DNA from 2 places in the Lysinibacillus sp. fls2-241-R2A-57 genome. Region 2 is predicted to be linked to the other one. Evidence: a T-box and tRNA genes for the amino acid it is inferred to sense, from the RefSeq annotation. Region 2 holds a T-box; the other holds one or more tRNA genes.

Region 1 (10,226 bases), on a different contig from region 2:
CTTCGTTAAAGCATATACAACCACTAAAGCAAATACCAAATCAATAAATGCAATAAGAAAGACACTCGCTCCGGCATGATAAATGTCCGCTAAATTCAAACGCATACCCAGTAAAATAATGCCTAATCGTAATAGCTTTTTACTTGAAAATGATATGCCACTTTGCCATGAATCCTGTACCTTAAAAGCTGCTCTCCAAGCCATCCCTAAAATAATTGCAATAACAAGCTGCCCCAGGATTGAGAAGAACGGAAATGTCGAAATATACTTTGCCACTAAGGCAATCATGAGTGTCAACAATATCCCCTTCATAAACGCAGGGGTTAGGAAACCTTTTAACTTCTGTCCAATATCCATGTTGTTCACTTCTTTCATTCTTGATAATTATAACTTTATTAAAAAGTTAATCATTAGTAAAATACATATATATAATCGCAATGATTAATATTTCTAATAATAGGAGTGATGACATGCTATATGATGCTTTAAAAACATTCATTACACTAGTGGAAGTCAATAATTTTACGAAAGCATCCGAAATACTTCATATTTCACAGCCCAGTGTCAGCTTACACATAAAAAACTTAGAGCAGGAACTTCAAACGACGTTATTTATCCGATCTCCAAAGTCCGTACAAATTACACCAACTGGAGAAATTTTATATAAACGAGCTAAGCAAATGATGGCAATTGCAGAGGTAGCTAGGGAAGATATTCTAGCTTATCATCATGAAATTCAAGGTACACTTGTTATCGGCTCTAGTTTTACAATTGGCGAATATATATTGCCACCTATAATAGCGAGTCTGCAACAGCAATTCCCTCAGCTTGAGCTTCAAGTTATTATTGGCAATACGGAAGAAATCATTCAATATACAAAATTGTTACAGGTCGATATTGGCCTTATCGAAGGACAGTCAAACGACAATGAAGTTATTATTAAACCGTTTATGCAGGATGAGCTTTTTATTGTTAGTGCTAGCAGTCACCCTCTTGTAAAGAAGTCGACTATTACGGTTGCGGACTTACAGCAGCAAAATTGGGTTGCACGTGAAGAAGGCTCTGGCACTCGTTATTACTTAGATCATTTATTTAGAACAAATGGGCTCCAAGTGCGTTCACTTCTTACTATTAGTAGCAATCAAGGTGTGAAAGAGAGTGTTATACAAGGGCTTGGCCTTTCTCTACTGTCTGCCAGTGTTATTGAGCGTGAACTAAAAAATGGTGATATAAATATTTTGCCGCTTGAAGGACAGCAGTTTATGCGAACATTCTCTTATTTGTACTCACCTACGATGAAAAATAAACGCAATGTTGACACCCTCATAGAGGCACTACTAAAAAAAAGAGCTTAGCGGATTTTAATCGCTAAGCTTACTTTATAGTTCTTAAATTTAGACGTTTACGCTCCTGCTTTTGCTCAATAATTTCTACAAATTTCAACGTTGCTCGAGATAAAGGTACACTTTTCAAATAACACATGCCAATGCTTCGTGCTGGTATACTTTCTGTTAATGTTAGCTCATAGAGAAGCCCTCGCTGCAAATAATCTTTAGAAAATTCTTTCGTCACACAAGCAATCCCTAAATTACTGCGTGCAAATTCTAACACAAGATCATGTGAACCAAGCTCGAACTCAGGTTCAATGTGGATTCCTCTTGCAAATAAATAATTTTCTACATACTTTCTTGAATTTGACTTTTTCTCTAAAAAAACAAGTGGAAACTTTAAAAGATCCTCTAAGCTTAAACTTTTTGACGCTAACGTTTTGTACTTCTCACCACATACAAAAATATCTTGTACCTCCGTGCAAGCGGTTAACTGTAATGCCTGATCTTCTATCGGAAAATTACAAAGCCCAATATCAACCTCACCGGATTTAATAAAGTTACAAATTTCCGAAGTCGTTCCATTTAGCATTTGTAATTTTATATTAGGATACATTGTATGAAACGCCTCTAGATAAGGCATTAAAAAGAAACGAGAAATAGTGTCCCCTACCCCAATTTTCAGCTGACCGGTTGTTAAATTTTTAAACTCTAGCAACTTCTCCTCACCAGCATCTAAAAGACCTAATGCTGAATTCGTATATTCATATAGAAGTCTACCCTCAGTCGTTAACGTTACCCCCTTAGGAGTACGATTAAAGAGACGTGTACCGAGCTCCTTTTCTAATTGCATCATGGCTTGGCTAACTGCTGGTTGAGTCATATATAAATCTCTAGCAGCGCTTGAAAAGCTATTATTTTTAGCAACAACAGTAAAAACACGATATAAATCTAATTTCCCTATCATATAAGCACTCCTTATAGCTATTATATGAACTATTAATTTTACTTATATCACTAAAGAGGCGTATAGTAAAATCATATTGGTTATATTTATTTAATTAACATACATTTACCATTTATGAGGAGAGATTATTTTGGAACGTGTAGTTGGTACAGTAGTAAGAGGTCTTCGTGGTCCAATTATTAACGAAGGCGATAATATTGAACAAATTGTTGTCGACACAGTATTAAACGCAGCAAAGATTGAAGGCTATTCAATTGAAGATCGTGACATCGTAACAGTAACAGAATCTGTCGTAGCGCGTGCACAAGGTAACTATGCATCAATCGATGACATCGCAACAGACGTAGCTGCTAAATTTGGTGACGATACTGTTGGTGTTATTTTCCCAATACTTAGCCGTAACCGTTTCGCTAACTGCTTACGTGGTATCGCTAAAGGCGTGAAGAAAGTCGTTCTTATGCTAAGCTATCCATCAGATGAGGTTGGTAATCACCTAGTTGATATCGATGAGCTAGATGTAAAAGGGATTAACCCTTGGACGGATACTTTAACTGAGGTTGAATTCCGTGAGCATTTTGGCTATAAAAAACACACATTTACAGGTGTAGATTATATTGAGTATTATAAAGAGTTAATCGAAGCTGAAGGCGCTGCTTGTGAAGTTATCTTTTCAAATAACCCAAGAACAATTTTAGACTATACGAAGAGTGTTTTAACGTGTGATATTCATACACGCTTACGTACAAAACGTATTTTAACGGCAAATGGCGCTGAAAAAGTATACAGTCTTGACAATATTTTATCTGTATCTAATAACGGTTCTGGCTTCAATGCGGAATATGGTCTACTTGGTTCAAATAAAGCAACTGAAGATAGTGTAAAATTATTCCCACACACTTGCCAACCAATTGTTGACGGCATCCAAGCAAAAATCAAAGAAGCTACTGGTAAAACAGTTGAAGTAATGGTTTACGGCGATGGCGCATTTAAAGATCCTGTAGGTAAAATTTGGGAGTTGGCAGACCCTGTCGTATCTCCTGCTTACACTGCTGGATTAGATGGCACACCAAACGAAGTAAAGCTGAAATATTTAGCAGATAACGATTTCGCAAATCTTCGTGGTGAAGAGTTAAAAGCAGCAATTTCTGAGTATATCCAAAACAAAGATGAAGATTTAACTGGGCAAATGGCCGCTCAAGGTACAACACCTCGTCGCTTAACAGACCTAATTGGTTCTCTTTCAGACTTAACTTCAGGTTCAGGTGACAAAGGAACACCAATGATTTATATTCAAGGTTATTTCGATAACTATACAAAATAAAAAGAGTATAAAGATGAACTCCCATTTTCGTTTGGGAGTTCTTTTTTTAATAGTGGATCTGCTTAAATATCGACGCTATATCAAAAACGCTACCCCATCCTTAAGTAACAGGTTCCCTTTTGAGGTGCAAACAGGGGAAAAGCATGTTAAAAAGCGGCTCATAGGACGCCCCCAGGAAGCTTTGCTCTGTGCGAAAGCGTAGCGACAGCAACAACAAATGTTTTCTGTAGCGAAAGCGAAGCGTCAGCTACAAAGCGCCCAGTCGGAACGGAAATCAACCACACGGTTTGGTGAAGAGCCAAAATTATAGAAAGATAGAAAAAAGCAGTAGTAATAAGGATCAAGCCCTTGTCACTACTGCTTTTCATTTATTTAGTGAGGATGACAGGAATCGAACCTGTTAAATCCCTATCCTATAAAGGGACATGCTACCACTACATCTTCCTCATATACATTATGTATTTTTAACCCCATTAAGAATTACATTTTTCTCAGTCCTTTTGCTTTATAGTAGATTAAATCTTTCTTTCCAAATAATATCTATTTCAGTTGATTAGGCATCATTTCTTCATTTAACCAATGTTCACTTGTTCGAACATGATTCTTTCTAACAAATTTCCCTAGGTTATATCGAAAATCATCATAATGGAAAGCAGCCGCATTTCTAATAACATACCCTTCCTGCTCACCCCCAAGAAGTGATTTCCCCGTAAAAGTCTTCTTTATTTTTTCTTCATCGAAAATGCCTCGATATAATACAGGTACTGTTTCAATGCCCAGTTTAGCTGCATATTCGACGGTTTCATCCCAGCTTAAACAAATATTTTTGTCATTCCAAATACTGAATAAATAAAAGTAACTAGTTAATTCATTGTAGTAAATAGAGTGCTTGGCATAAACATTTTCACCACATAATCTCCAATCTTCTGGAATCTGAAATGCAAATGTAGCATGAAACGTTTTTATCCAATGCCTAGATGGATGATCTCCTGAATTTATGCTTCTAGCATGCATATAGTTGTGATAAAGTGTTGTTCCTTCACCATCCAATTTTTCGGTTACAACAACCTCTTTTCCAAGAAAATGATCCACATTTTTAGCAACCTTATCATCGTGTGTGTACCCTCTACTCCACGGCAAATGAAAGCTTCTTGGATATTTCATCAAATTGGTCATAATCTCACTTCCTTTGTTTATATCTATTTGGCAAATTGATCTGCCTCGCGAAAGAAATAAAGCTTTGTTAATAAGTCAGCATTTACTAAATGATAAATCTTACTTCCTCCCTTATCGCCCCCATATTGAATTAACATATGAAATTGCACTAAATTGACAACCTTTAAAACAAAGTCTTCTTCAAAGCCTAGCTCTAATAAAAAATGGCATACCATTTGAGCAGATACATTTTCATGTCCATAATACCCATATCTTTGTTGTAATTCTTTATATTTTTTACAAAATGGTTTGCCTACATCATGAAATAAAGCGGCAATTTGTAATGCTAGCTTGTCACTCTCCATATAGTATTCGTTCATATATTCATAAACAAAATACGTATGCTGACAAAGTAAAAATTGATGATATGGATTTTCTTGATTAAATTGATAAATCTCTTTAAATAGTTGGACTGATCTCAGCTTTTGAAAAAGCTCATCATATGCGGGTTCGCTTTGGATTAGTGAAAGAAACTGCTCTTTCGAGATTTCATACGGACTCGATTCATGTACAATATGCACCTCATCAAATCCCTCCCCCAATATCGGAAACTCTAAATTCTTCCTCATTTTATCCATTATTATTAACGGAACTTTTCTCTTTCTTTGTTGATTTCTTGTTATACACAACGCATATGGTGTATCAAAATAATAGCATGCAGTCTCCACATCATCAGACAATTTACCCAACGCAAACATCCTACGTTCCCGTTCGATATTTGTCGCATCAACAATGACAGATTGACCTTTAGCCACAAATTCATTTAAACGCTCATACAAAACACGAAATACTATTCGTGATTTCTGTCTTGCAACGTCACCAAATAACTCTTGACGTATAGCATCACTTGAAAGAACAACTGCATTTTCGCTTTTGGCTAGTCTCTTAACAAACGTGCTCTTGCCGCTTCCAGGTAACCCAACTGTAAATATCACCTTCATTTTTTCACCCCCTTTCAAGTGTCTATATCATTTATAGAAACCTATTCTTTAGTTAGCAATTAACTTCTACCCTTCTTTCTTTATCAAAAATTAACCATCGTCTCAATTAAAGTATAGAGATTAATTTTTGATGGTTAAAATGATAACGAAGTCACACAGGGATAATCACCATAACGTGGTGTTGATTTTCGTTTCAACAGGGCGCTTTCCCAGGAGCGTCCCATGAGCCCTCTTAGGTCTACACTACGTAGGTCACGAAGGCGTTATCACAAGACATGATGTTTCAGCCTTCGTTCCTCTACCAACTAGCTCCAGGTTCTCATCTGTGACGCCGATCCCCAAGGAGTCGACTGCCCGAACACCAAAATATAGGTGACCATCCATAAAAAGGAACATTCTTCAAAAGGGAAAAATTAGGATATAAAAAGGACTGCTCCAACTTTTCCGGAACAGTCTTTTTATTAAAAATTTGATTTTCCCTTATAATTTTATTATATCATAAATTTCCCATAATTACTAGACTATACTTCTTTCTGGACTGGCTGTATGATAAATTTCTCGATTCAAAAACCATACAAATAATTATATGGAGAGGACTGTGAGTAACGTTGGAAAAGCAATATGAATGGACAGAAGAAAAACAATATCTTGTTCTTTGTTTAAACACAGTTGGTCACAAAAAAGAGGAATTAATACGAAAAGGAGAAGATTTTAGAGACAATGTTTTAACGTTAAGGAAAACCTTTTGGGACGACGTCAGAGTGAATTTAGATACGCCAGAGGACCTAGACGAGACCTATTATGCTATCAAACAACAGGCAGAGCTCCTTTCTGATTCCGAGCATGCTCAGCAACGTGCCATCAAGGATGTAAAAATTTACTATCGTTTACAGCAATCACCCTATTTTGCTCGTATTGATTTTTTACAGGATGGTCATAACGAACCTTTAAAGATTTATATCGGTGTCACAACCTTAATGGATGAAGAGAATGAAAACATATTAATTTATGATTGGCGAGCCCCTATATCAAGTATGTATTATGATTATACGCCTGGCCCAGCTACTTATGAAACGGCAACTGAAGAAATTCAAGGTGAAATGCTTTTAAAACGGCAATTTATCATTAAGAATGGTCAATTACAATCGATGTTTAATACAGGTTTAACGATTGGTGATGACTTATTACTCGATATTCTCGCTCAAAATGCAAACGAACATATCCGGAGCATTGTAGCAACGATTCAAGCTGAGCAAAATAAAATTATTCGACATGTCAACACTCCTTATCTCATCGTAGAGGGTGTAGCGGGTAGTGGAAAAACAGCTGTTGCTCTCCAACGTGTTGCTTATTTGTTGTATCATTATCGAGACCAAATTACTGCTGATCAAATTTTATTAATTACACCTAATCAGCTCTTTAATCAATATGTTCATACCGTTTTACCGGATTTAGGTGAAGATAATATGCAGCAATTAACTTTCTCCGAATATGCAACAAAACGTTTAGGTCGACAGTTCCAATTGGAATATCCTTATGAGCAATTGGAGTCACTTTTAACAGAGAAAGATGAGCCGCTCTACCAAACGAAGCTTACGATTATTTCTTTTAAAGCTAGCCTCCAATATCGAGAATTGATGGACAAATACATTCAGGTCCTTGCACACGAAGGTTTACTTTTTAAAAATATTGTTTTTCACGGAGAGAGAATTATTACAGCTCAAGAAATTGCTGAATACTTTTATTCGTTCAATGCCACAATTCCCATCCCAAATCGACTGCAATTAGTGACAGAATGGTTATTACAACGATTATCGAAAATGGAAAAAGCAGAACGGACTAAAGAATGGGTAGAAGAGGCTAGTGAGCTTTTAGACATTGAAGAGTATACAAAAACCTATAGCGAGCTTTTACATGAAGGTCGGTTTTCAGAAAACTCTTTTGATGATTTTGAGCAAGAGCGTAAGAAATTAGCCATCCAAATTGTTAAAAAACAGTTCAAGCCACTTCGTCAATCTGTGAAGCAATTAAAATTCGTTCATATGTTAGGCATTTATCGTCAATTGTTTAACATGAACAATACTATTCACCAGCAATTACAGAACTTTTTACCCGACTGTTGGGGAGAAATCTGTCAACATACACTCCCTAATTTAGCAAAGCGCATTATTTCGTATGAAGATGCGGCTCCATTTTTATACTTACAGGACAAAATAGAAGGTCAACGAACAAATACGATGATTCGTCATGTTTTAGTTGATGAAGCACAAGACTATTCTCCATTTCAGCTATTTGTATTACAACAATTATTCCCACGTGCACGTATGACGATATTGGGTGATGGACATCAAACCATCCATCCTCATACCTTTAATAACCCCTCACTGCTGACGCCACAATTATATGGTGAACAAGCAGAAAAAATGATATTAACGAAAAGTTATCGCTCAACAAAACAAATTATTCACCTAACTTCGAAGATTTTACATGAGGACGCAAAAGTAGAAGCCTTTAATCGAACGGGTCCCGAACCGACTATCACGATCGTTCCGAATGAAATAGATTTAAATGAACAGCTTGTCGAAAAGATAAAAAACTTGTCCCTAAATTTCGAAACAATTGCAGTCATCTGTAAAACAGAGCAAGAATGTACGAAGGTTTTTGATCAAATGAAAGACCAAGTAGATATTCAGCTCATTACCCATCATACAAATCAATTTAAAAAAGGCATTTTACTATTACCTGCTTATATGGCAAAAGGAATTGAATTCGATGCTGTATTGCTTTATAATGCCTCCGCAGCTAATTATTTTAGAGAAACAGAACGCCATTATTTCTACACAGCTTGTACACGAGCTATGCACGAATTGCATATCTATGCTATTAACGAGTTAACACATTTTTTAGATATTTAATTTCAAAAAAGAGAATTTGCTTGCTTTCACGGAAGGCTTGCAGATTCTCTTTTTGTTCTTTTATTATCTTTAAATGTAGTAATTATAATCCTCTGGAATCACACGTTTTAAGAATTTCTTCGTGCGTTCCTCTTTCGGATTAACGAATATATCATAAGGGCTTCCTTCCTCTACAACGACACCACCGTCCATAAAAATTACTCGGTTGGCGACGTCTTTGGCAAAGCCCATTTCATGTGTGACAACAAGCATCGTCGTCCCTTCCGCAGCAATGTTTTTCATAACCTGAAGGACTTCTCCTACTAGCTCTGGGTCAAGTGCAGAAGTTGGTTCATCAAATAAAATAATATCCGGATTTAACGCCACTGCTCGTGCAATACCAACTCGCTGTTGTTGACCTCCAGACAATTGACTTGGATAGGAATCGTATTTTTCTGATAAACCTACTTTATCGAGTGCCTTTTTGCCAATTTCAATGGCCTCTGCCTTTGGAACTTTACGTCCTATAATAAGTCCTTCTGTCACATTTTCTAGCGCTGTTTTATTCGTGAAAAGATTATAGTTTTGGAATACAAAGGCTACACGTTGACGGATGGAATGTACGTCCTTCTTCTTCACATTTTGAAAATCCACTTGAATATCACCAAATGTCGCATGTCCTTGATCGGCCTTTTCTAAAAAGTTAATGCAACGTAATAATGTCGTTTTTCCGGATCCGCTAGGACCTAAAATAACGACAACATCACCTTTATCAATGGCTAAATCGACACCCTTTAAAATTTCATTGTCACCAAATGATTTATGGATATTTTTTATTTCTAACATACTCGTTCACCCCTTAGGCTTTTGCCACTTTGAATTTGCTTAAATGTTTTTCATATCGTTTAAAAATGTATTCAACCGTACTACATAAAATTAAGTACACAATGAAAATATCAATATATGCTTCTACGTAATTGTAGCCAACATTTGCAGCTACCTTAGCCTTCAGGGTAATTTCAGGCAAGGACATTGCATAGCCTAAAGACGTCGCTTTAATGAGATTAACTGTAGCCGTACAAATATTTGGCATAGCTACTACTAAAGCTTGTGGAATAATAATACGGCGATAGGCTTGACATGTTGATAAGCCTACTGCATGGGCAGCCTCTAGCTGACCTTTTTCAATCGTACTTAGAGCAGAACGAAATACTTCTATTAAAATTGCAGTCGTACTAAAGGCGAAGACGATAAATGCATACCAAATCGGATTGATTTTATAAATATCAAAGGCAATATTATATTTTTCAAAAATAATTTTAAGTAGTAATGGGATACTACTATAAATAATAAAGATTTGAATGATAATAGGTGTACCTCGAACAAAGGAAACATAAATTTTTGCTATATGATGGATCACTGGGATTTTATTGATCCGTGTTAGTGCCAATAGAAAACCAAGTGGCAGGGCAACAAGCATAGCAACAATTGTCACAAGGAGTGCGACAGGTACACCTGATAATGCAACAAAAAATGTTTCCATTAAAAATTGATAATTCA
Region 2 (10,226 bases):
ATTTGGACATATGACATAATGGAGCCTATCTATAAGGATGGCAAACTTTATGGCGTGCTCGACGTTGGGGTGCCTGAAAGCGGCATTCAATCAATTACAAACTCTGTTCTAAGCTATCAGATTATTACCGGTGTAGTAAGCTTTTTAATTATAGGTGCTTTAATGTGGTGGATTATTGGTCGCATTGTGGCTGCCATTAAAAATCTTGAAAAGGCCATTCATCAAACAGCAAGCTTAGACTTTACAGAAAATCCAGAATTAGAGAAGTTATTAAATCATCAAGATGAAATTGGTCTCATGGCAAAAGGCATCTCTGGCATGCGATCAGCATTAAAGGATGTTACCGTCAACATACATAAAACAAGTTCCGAGTTATCAGATTCCTCAAAGGTTCTGATGCAAATATCAGAAGATACGGTACGTACAACTGATGAAATTAGCTCAGCCATTAATGAAATAGCAAAAGCTACAGAAGAGCAGGCTCATGACACAGAACAAAGTGCTGAACAATTAAATCAACTTTCTGTAAACATTGATCGCGTTATGGCGCAAACAGAGAAGATCGCTTCCATGACAGAGGATATTGATCACTTAAGTAATCAAGGTGTGGAAACCGTCAACCAACTCTCTATTTGGTCAGAGAAGAATCGTGTGTCTTCACAACAGGTAAGTAATATCGTTCAGGAAGTAGACAAAACTTCATCTGATATATCAAGTATTGTCAATACAATTACAGATATCGCGACTCAAACGAATTTATTGGCACTGAATGCATCCATTGAATCAGCTCGCGTAGGCGAAGCAGGAAAAGGTTTCGCAGTAGTTGCTGATGAAATTCGAAAATTATCAGAACAGACATCTATAGCAACTGAAGATATTAAGAACAAAATCACCGCCATTCAGGATATTTCTAAAAATGCTGTACAGGAAATTGGTACAAGCCTTAGCATTGTTGAACAAAATGCAAAAGCTACAGAAAATACGAGTGAGATATTTAATACAATAAAGGCAGCTCTAGACCAAACGAGTGAAGTAGCACAAGAGGTGAAACATTTATCTCACGAGATGAATGAGCGCAAAGAGCAAATCATTGGTGTGGTTCAAAACATCTCTGCTTCTGCAGTCGAAACCTCTGCAGGAACAGAACAAGTTTCCGCTTCCGCAAATGAACAAATGAAAAGCATCGAGACCGTTTCTGAAAAAGCTAAGGAACTAGATGCTATTGCTGATGCTCTAAGAGATGAAATGAAAAAATTCACTATTTAATTATATTGATTTCTATAGTAAAAAAGCTGATTCTCTGAATCAGCTTTTTTTAGCAACTGGTTAGTTTGATTACAAACACTTCGTAAAGGAATCCTTATGACTATTCCACTAAAAAAGTACAACTTGGTCCCTTATTTTATAAACCGAATAAATCGTTTCTTCCCAATTTGTAAAACCTCCTCATTCATTAAAACTCGGTCAGTGTCATCTACTGTAATTTTTTCACCATTTAAAGAAACACCATTTTGTTTAATTAATCGTATAAATTCACTTTTACTTTTTATATAGTTTTTAGCCATTAATGCTGGAATTATATCTAGCACCGATTCTTTCCCTATTTCAATTAGCACTGACGGTATATTATCAGGGATTTGTTTCTTTTGAAATGCTGTTTCAAAATATTGTTTCGCTCCCTTTGTTGCTTCTTCACCATAATATAAAGTAGTAATAAGCTCTGCTAACTCTAGTTTTATATCTCGAGGATTTCCACCTTTTGATAATCGATCTTTCACTTCCTCAATCACTTTAGGATGCTCATCTGTTGCTAGCTCAAAGTACTTAATAATTAATGCATCAGGTACTTCCATTACTTTTTTGAACATTACTTCTGGTGCTTCATTTACTCCAATATAATTTCCTAAGCTTTTACTCATTTTTTCAACACCATCTAAGCCTTCTAATAAGGGCATAAACATAGCAATTTGTTTTTCGAGCCCTAAATGCTTTTGTAATGTACGGCCCATCAAAATATTAAACGTTTGATCGGTACCCCCTAATTCAATATCAGCAGAAATTTCGACTGAATCATACGCTTGCATCAAAGGATAGAAAAATTCATGAATACCAATTGGCACTTGACTGTTATAGCGTTTTTGGAAATCATCACGTTCTAAAATACGCGCTACAGAAGTGGTCGCAGCTAATTTAATGACTTCTTCAAATGTTAATTTTGATAACCACTCACTATTAAAACGTACAGTCGTTTTTTCTTTATCTAAAATTTTAAAAATTTGCTCACAATATGTTTTAGCATTTTCCTTTACAATGTCATCACTTAGTGCGACGCGCCCTTTTGCCTTTCCAGTTGGATCCCCTATACGGCCTGTAAAATCACCGATAATAATTACAACACGATGACCTAAATCTTGCATTTGTTTAATTTTCCGTAGAACAACAGCATGCCCTAAATGAATGTCTGGTGCAGAAGGATCTAAACCGAGCTTAATCGTTAAAGGCTTTTGTTCTTTAAAAGAATGCTCCAATTTTGCTAATAACTCTTCTGCATTAACAATCTTATCTACACCTTTTTGAATAATTTCTAATTGTTCCTCTGGTTTTAAAAACATACAATACAACTCCTTAAATTTTGAATTAATATTGCAAGAGCAAAAATCCGTTACATCCGCCTGAGGCTTTATCTTCATTTCAGCAGATGCTCTTCTGCTGAATGAAGATAAAAAAACGCCCTTTAGGAATTAACCTAAAGGACGTGTATGAACGTGTTACCACCTTAATTTAAGAGTCATTCACATAACTCTCCTCAATAGGTACGGCTAAATTGCGATACCTTTGCATTGATTACGGATGCAAACCCGTCGTAGCCTACTAAAGTTCGGTACGCAGCTCCAAGATGTATTCATTTTAACTTTCCTTGTGCCTCTCATCAACCGGCTACTTTCTGTAAGTTCCATTAAAATTACTCGTTCTCTTCAACGCTTTACTCTTATACTCCAAATTGTTTTCAACAATTCTTCGTTATGCAATCTTGTTGATTATTATAGTATTATTATTCAAATTGTCAATAAATTAATTTTCTGCCTAATTTTTAAACTACCGCAGATTGATTTCCATACCGACTTGGTGCTTTCCTGGTGGCATCTAGTTTGAACAAAGATCAAAATGCGTTGCTTAAATTTTTTTCCCAATTATTGTTGGGACTATAGCTATCCTACTGTTTAACATTTTTCATTTCGAAATATAACCATATTGAAAATACAATCTCCAAAAAGATCATAACAAGAGCCAATATTGTTGGACTAAAATTAACTCCTATAATCAAAGACGTTAAAGAAACGATTATAGCCATTACATAATATGCATTAGATTTATATAACCATCCAAAAGGTAATAAGTGCGCTCCAAATATTATAGCTAATATCATAACTAATTTTTCAGGAACTGCTTGATAAATCCATATAGCAATCAAAATATATAAAATTTGATTACAGGAAAATATTATACCTAAATTATTTAATGGGTTATCTTTGGTTGAAAATTCTGCCTTAACTAATTTCGAGATTAGAAAAGCCAATGGTAAAAGTACTGCAGTAAAACAAAATGTTAATAAATTTCTAGTTGATATATCATTTATCGGAAGCAACCATATTATAAAAATTGAACTCCAAATAATTATTGATGCAAGGATAAAATGTAAACCTCGCTTCCCTCGCAGTGCTATATCATCTCTCGATGTATTTATTTCCAAAAAACTCAGCTCCTATTAATATGTTTCCAATATAATATATAACATTTTTTAGAATAATTTTCTATTACTTTTTTTAATTTTTACCATTCAAAGATATTTCATCCATCTAGATGGTTATACCGTTGATTAAATCTCATTTTTACTTCTTTAATTTAAGAGATATAGTATCGTGGCTCATCACCATAACGTGTGGTTAATTTCCGTTCCGACTGGGTGCTTACCTAGTGGTGTCTAACCTTTACTCCAATCAACTTATATACAAGTTGTATATTTTTAGAAATACAATAATTTAACATAGCCCCCTAAGTAAAACTACAGATACAATTTATACTGTATAAGAGGTGTTTCCTTGTTTAAATAAAATTCGCTCCCGTTTCTACTAATTTCTTTAAAACCTAACTTGTCCATCATTTTTCTTGAACGATAATTAGTTTCATGTGTTTCACTATAAAATTTTGTAATACTAAACTTCTCGAACGCATAATTAATAAACATTCGGGTTACGGTAGTTCCTATACCCTTTCCCCACAACTGACTTTCACCAATAGCAATACCTATTTCTGCACGGCTATTTTGAATCTCTGCTAAATCTACATAACCAATTAATCTTTTCTCATATTCAATTCCTAAGCGAATAAAATCCTTACGATCCATATTCACACAGCATTGCCACCAATTATATAATTCTTCTTCATCCCGATTTTTTTCCCACCCATTAGCTTCACAAAACTTTTCGTCCATACTCCAATGAAGAACAAATTTATAATCATCACTTTTTAAAGGCCTAAAAACTATTTTTTTAGCATCCTCAAACATATTTGATTTTAACTCCTGTCCTTTTCTTTTTTCGAAATACTCATATTTTTAATTATGCAAAAGATGGTGCGAAAATCTAATTAACATTGTATTATTCCTTTAATCTTTTGGAATGTTCAAAAGTTATGCTGACCTTCCATCTAGTTTTTATCTAATGTTTATTTTAAAAATAAAAAGAGAATTTTAAGAACCAACTTCCTAGTCCCAATCCATATAAAAACTCACCTTTAGCTTTTCTTGCCCACAATCTGGACAATCTAGAACATCACTTTGATTAATATCGACTAAAGGCTTTGACGACATTTGAGTATTACATCGAGGACAAGTATGAGTGTTCGTGTAAGATTGGGTTCCTGACTTCATATGTAAATGTGCTTTATTTAATAGGTAACAACAATTCTGACAAACATATAGACCGACGTAGCATTCAAAAGACGTTTCCTTGTTATTAATAAACTCTCTAATGTATTGCCGACCTTCTTCTTCCTCATACCATTCTAAAATCGAACTCAAGTTTATATACCTAAATCCAATTCCTAAAAAAACATTTTGATTGTAAGAGCAATGTCCACAGCTCAAATTACAAGCTTCTCCCATAAATCTCAAAGACCTCTCTTATTCATTTTAGATGGAAAACAATACAGAGAAATTTTAACACAAATATCCAGATTTTAAAGGTGTTATTCCATAAAATGGACTGTTTGTGAAATAAAAAAAATCGTATTTAAGGTATTGATACCTTAAATACGATTTTATATAAATGGTCTCAAATGGATACCGCTATATTATTCGATAGCAGTAATAACTCTCAATGTTTCCATCTTGTTTCTTTGAAAGAAAGTTTGATTAAAACCACCTTATAAACATTTATCTGGCCCTTCAGGTGTTGGCTCTATTGCTGCTGGTAAGGCTTTCCGTCTTTTAGAACAAAAGCAGTTTTACTTTCCACACCTGTAGCAGATATAGACTTTATACCATATGTGTATACTTTACTTTTATTTGCAATAGTATCTACATAAATAGTATTACCTTGTGTGTTATAAACCACGTCTACTATATTTTTAACGTCTTCATATGATCCTTCTTTTGTTCCATCAAATCGGTATATTACATATTTCCTTGGTTGAGTACTATTTTCATCTGTAATAGTAAGCTTCATGCCGAAAGACTCTTTACTCAATTTAACATCAGTTGGACATAAAGGTATTGCAGAGTCTTTCCAATAAATTGTAGGTGTTAAAGCTTTATAATTGTATAGTTGCTGATTTAGATAAGAAGCATATCCAAGAGCGTTATTGTTAATACTTCTTAGAGAAAAATGCATTTGTCCTTGAGCATTTTTATTTGCTCTGTTGGCGATTACTTGGCTGATAAGTTCCGTCTTATTATTCCATGCAGTATCAGAATCATTTCCAACTTTATGATTAGCCATGCCAATATATAGATTAACAGGATGGACTTTTGCGTACGTTTGAACTTCTCTTCCCCACCAATCTAATAAAACAGAGTAATTTGCTGCTTTATGATTTCTGGACCAATAGATTTGAGGAGCAATATAATCGATACTTCCATCTTTAATCCACTGTCTTGTATCAGCATAAAGATCATCGTAGTTACTCATTCCATTCGTGTTACTACCAGTAGAATCTTGCCCTTTGTTTCGCCAAATTCCAAACGGTGATATTCCATATTGAACATGAGGTTTAATTGCCTTAATACTTGCATAAACCTTTTTTACTAATTGATTAACATTATTTCTGCGCCAGTCTTCAATATTCTTGAATGAGCCACCATACTTTTTAAAAGTTTGTTGATCTTGAAAAGTCTCTCCTTTTATTTTATAAGGATAGAAGTAATCATCCATATGTACAGCGTCGATATCATAGTTGCTTACTAATTCTTCTATGGTTGATAATAAGTAATTTTGAACTTCCGGCAAACCAGGATCTAAATAGTATTGTTTACCGTATTTCACTACCCAATTAGGATTTTTACGGGCTACATTATCGGCAGCAAGATTAGACAAAGATTGCGAAGGCATAGTGACCCTATATGGGTTTACCCAAGCATGAAGTTCTAATCCTCGCTTATGTGCTTCGTCCAGCATTATTTGCAATGGATCAAAACCCGGATTGGTCCCTTGTTTATTGCCTGTTATATACGATGACCATGGAGCAAGCTTAGACGGGTACAGTGCATCATTTAATGGCTTAACTTGAAAAATAACTGTATTAAAGTTATCAGCTTTTAATTTGTCTAAGGTACTTTGAACCCATTGAGTATATTGGGTTTTACTCATACCTGCCTTCATATCAATATTAGATACTGTTGCAATCCAGGCTGCACGCATTTCATTTTGAGGTAGTGAATTAGCTGTAGCCTTTTGATTTGTAAAAACAGGGATAAGTAAAAGTAAAACAAAAAAAGTTACTATGCACTTTCCAAAAAAATTTTTAAACATAATTAATGAAATCTCTCCTTTTAATTTTCAGCTATTAAAACCTAGCTGTTACTATAACCTAAGTAAATACCATATCAGCCTATTCTATAAAAGTAGGAACTGATTTATCCTTCCAAAAAGTGTCTTACAGTAATTAGGTCTGTATCATTTTATCAGTAGGACCCTCTATTGGTAATTTCGATTGTTTGCGAAGCTCGTTGGAAAATTTTATTCTTGTTTCTTCGCTCACTATATAATACCACAAATCCCCAATTATTCTCCCTTCACCGGTAATTTCCATTTGTTTAATATTCTTGACGCCAATTTTATGAGAGCGTTGAATAGCAATCATTTGGTCAATTGTTAAGTTCGTTTGATAAAAGTGGACCATACGGTGGAAGGATTGGAAGAAATTCTTCACAAGATAAACATCAGTTTTAACATAAATGTCCAATAAAAAAATCATCTCAAAGGATAACTAACGAGATGATTTTTACCAAACTTTATTACAAATTATCAATCTTTATTATAAACGATCAATCTTTTTTACAAAGCTACATTGGTGTTTAATTTCGAGGCATCGACCTTGTATGCAACCCTATCGTACCGAGGCGCTTGTTTTTTTTGCAAAGACCTAATTTAGCAGTTTGAAAGATTTATTAATATTCAAATCACCGTACAGTTGGTCAAACAGCTTGCCGTCTTTCGACTGGGGAGCAAACGGATTGGACTGCGGTACCGTATACACATACACCATGCCGTTGGCTTTTGTAATGACGCTCCCTACAGGCGGGCCTTCTTCGCTGGAGAGGCGACTCCAATCATTTTTGGAAAATACGGAGATCATCAGCAGCATCTCAGTATCTTTTCCATTTTTCGCAGTATAATCGAACTGCACTACATGCTTAGCCGATGGCATGATTTGATTTGCATTTTTTCCTGAATATTGGCTTGTTTTGTAATGTCCGTTCCATGAAACAGGCAATTTAAAAATGAAGTTTGCCTGAGAATTCGTGTATAGTTCTTGGTTATCCGCCAAAACATTTTTGAGTTTTTTTCCTTCCCAAGTTAAGATCAGATGATCCACGTATCCACCATTTCCTCCTTGAGGGGCAGTTACGATAATATCGTTCACTTTGTTGCCCGTATAGTCACTAATAATCAAGTTTGGCTCTCGGGCGGATTCCCCATACATTTTTCCATCCGTCCCTTTGGACAACCAATCATATTTTATATATTTTTTAGTTTTTCCCTCCTGCACGATGATGGATAAATCATTCGCATAGGCATCCAGTTTGCCATCAATCTTTTCTTTTGTACCCACCAATATCACATTGTCCTTAACTGAATTACCGTCAATATCGGACACCTTGCAGTCGAGTACATACGTATTTTCCTTAAGTTTAAGTTCGGGTACTCTAAATTTTTGACCAATTTCTACTTTTGGCAACGTTTTTTCGGATTGCTGAGCCACCACTTTTGAATCTGAAGCTGCCTGTTTTGCCAACGAAACTTGTGGCGCCCCGATTCCAACTGCACAAATTAAACCTGCCAATGCTAAATAAGGAATTTTCTTTATGTATTGCTTCTTCATTTTCTAAACCTCCATTTATTCATTTTGTCTCTACAAAAGTAAGACGTATGAGGTCCTCTAAAAAGTTTGTTTTTGGATTGGAGGAGAAAGAAATCTTTTTTTATAAGTAGTACCTAAAAGGGGTAACCTCAGGTAAATGCGGATTTACAACGATAAGGAAAGCCAAATATAAAAAAGCCTAATTTCTCGGTGATGTAAGTGAGAAATTAGGCTTTAGTTACTTCATAAAAGCGTCCTTTTGTTGAATAGAATGACTCGCATTTTATTTAACAACTTTATTATTTTTCAAACGACATTAGTGTGAATTAAACAACCTATTTGTCATTTAACATATCTTTTGTTGATTTGGAATAAAGTTTAATTAAAATTTTGCTGCAAACGTTGATTTCAAAATAAAATAAACCCACGTATTTTGAAAAAAGATTGAGCAAAATGGATTCTTTTATTTTTGAAATACCTTTTCATTTTATAAAAAAGTTTAATCAAAACTCACTTATAATTTTTTTGAAAAAGTCAAATTTCCTCACCTTTTTTACAAACATCGTAACTTTATTTTAAAGCCACAGCTGTACTTCCAGTATCAGCAATTGTTCATTTTGGGTAGGTTAAAATTAACAATAAAAACTACAAATAGTTCTTACTTGAACGAAAAACTATTTGTGCTAGACAGTCAGTGGGGGATTTTTGGTCTTTTTACCGTGTAGATGGATCTGGTGTTCAGCAGAAAGCCCGTGCCAACGAACATCCATCCCCTATCGCCTTTCACCGCTGGTAATAGCTACAGCAACGTACACAACAAATGTTTAAAACCAATTCAAAGGAATATACTATAACTGAGGTGTATTTATTTGAAAAAAATTATTACATTTTTTATGTTGCCATGTTTTCTTTTTTGGTTTTCAAGTGCAAAAGCCGATTTACCTTATTTAGTACCTAAGTGCCCAAATACTAAAACATTTGCTGAAACATCTATAAATAATAAAAATGAACTTTTAATGAAATTAAATGAAATAGTGCCCATAGCTTATCCCGATAAAATGTATAAAGAGTGGAATGTGTTGGAAATTGAACCTTTATATAAAGCTCAAGGAATTAATTATGACAAGGTATACTACAAAATGGTTGAAAAGTTATGTAACAAGGAAGTTGCGGAAAATTCTTGGTTGGTTGAGTTAGAATTTCCCAAGTTTTTACCTAGTGCAAGTGCTTCTACTGGAATTATGTTTGTAGTGAAGGATAAGGAAAAAGGTTGGTACGTCTGGTATACTTACAGATAATGAACTATCTAACCTAATAATATAACACGCCCCTTACATAATATTGTAAAGGGGCGTGTTACTTTTCATATTATATAAATATTTTAACTTTAAGAAATAAAATTATGAAGTTAAAATCTAAAAATTTTAGTTGCTTTAATCCTGTTACTCTTTTGATCTAGCAAACCGATTACTTGAATAAAATCACCTTTTTGTACTACTCCCTCTTTCGCAAGGACTTTTACATTGCTTCCCTCTTCGATTAAATCAATGTCAGGATCCAAATCAACATTATCATTATTATTCAAAATTAATGTGTTTTCATAGATCCCCTGTACATTACTCGTGACGTTAACAATATTAGCCCAA

The links. The T-box of region 2 lies ahead of tyrS (tyrosine--tRNA ligase). A T-box ahead of a tRNA ligase gene usually reads a tRNA of that ligase, here a tRNA-Tyr.
Region 1: it has a tRNA-Tyr gene. The T-box ahead of tyrS (tyrosine--tRNA ligase) is inferred to sense a tRNA for this amino acid. The anticodon was not compared.

Annotation. Positions count from the first base shown of each region.
Region 1 covers NZ_JARVRU010000018.1:748-10,973, forward strand. The annotation lists gene QRN68_RS03470 (YeiH family protein) at 1-357, opposite strand, end outside; gene QRN68_RS03475 (LysR family transcriptional regulator) at 471-1,355, shown strand; gene QRN68_RS03480 (LysR family transcriptional regulator) at 1,375-2,295, opposite strand; gene QRN68_RS03485 (coenzyme F420-0:L-glutamate ligase) at 2,426-3,616, shown strand; gene QRN68_RS03490 (hypothetical protein) at 3,669-3,818, shown strand; tRNA gene QRN68_RS03495 (tRNA-Tyr) at 3,992-4,064, opposite strand; gene QRN68_RS03500 (RNA ligase family protein) at 4,157-4,792, opposite strand; gene QRN68_RS03505 (AAA family ATPase) at 4,816-5,772, opposite strand; gene helD (RNA polymerase recycling motor HelD) at 6,381-8,687, shown strand; gene QRN68_RS03515 (amino acid ABC transporter ATP-binding protein) at 8,757-9,512, opposite strand; gene QRN68_RS03520 (amino acid ABC transporter permease) at 9,526-10,226, opposite strand, start outside.
Region 2 covers NZ_JARVRU010000029.1:31,078-41,303, reverse strand. The annotation lists gene QRN68_RS05910 (methyl-accepting chemotaxis protein) at 1-1,266, shown strand, start outside; gene tyrS (tyrosine--tRNA ligase) at 1,398-2,612, opposite strand; T-box leader at 2,747-2,988, opposite strand; gene QRN68_RS05900 (DUF7010 family protein) at 3,215-3,751, opposite strand; gene QRN68_RS05895 (GNAT family N-acetyltransferase) at 4,064-4,567, opposite strand; gene QRN68_RS05890 (glycoside hydrolase family 10-like protein) at 5,460-7,028, opposite strand; gene QRN68_RS05885 (hypothetical protein) at 7,162-7,473, opposite strand; gene QRN68_RS05880 (hypothetical protein) at 7,642-8,601, opposite strand; gene QRN68_RS05875 (hypothetical protein) at 9,450-9,878, shown strand; gene QRN68_RS05870 (hypothetical protein) at 9,989-10,226, opposite strand, start outside.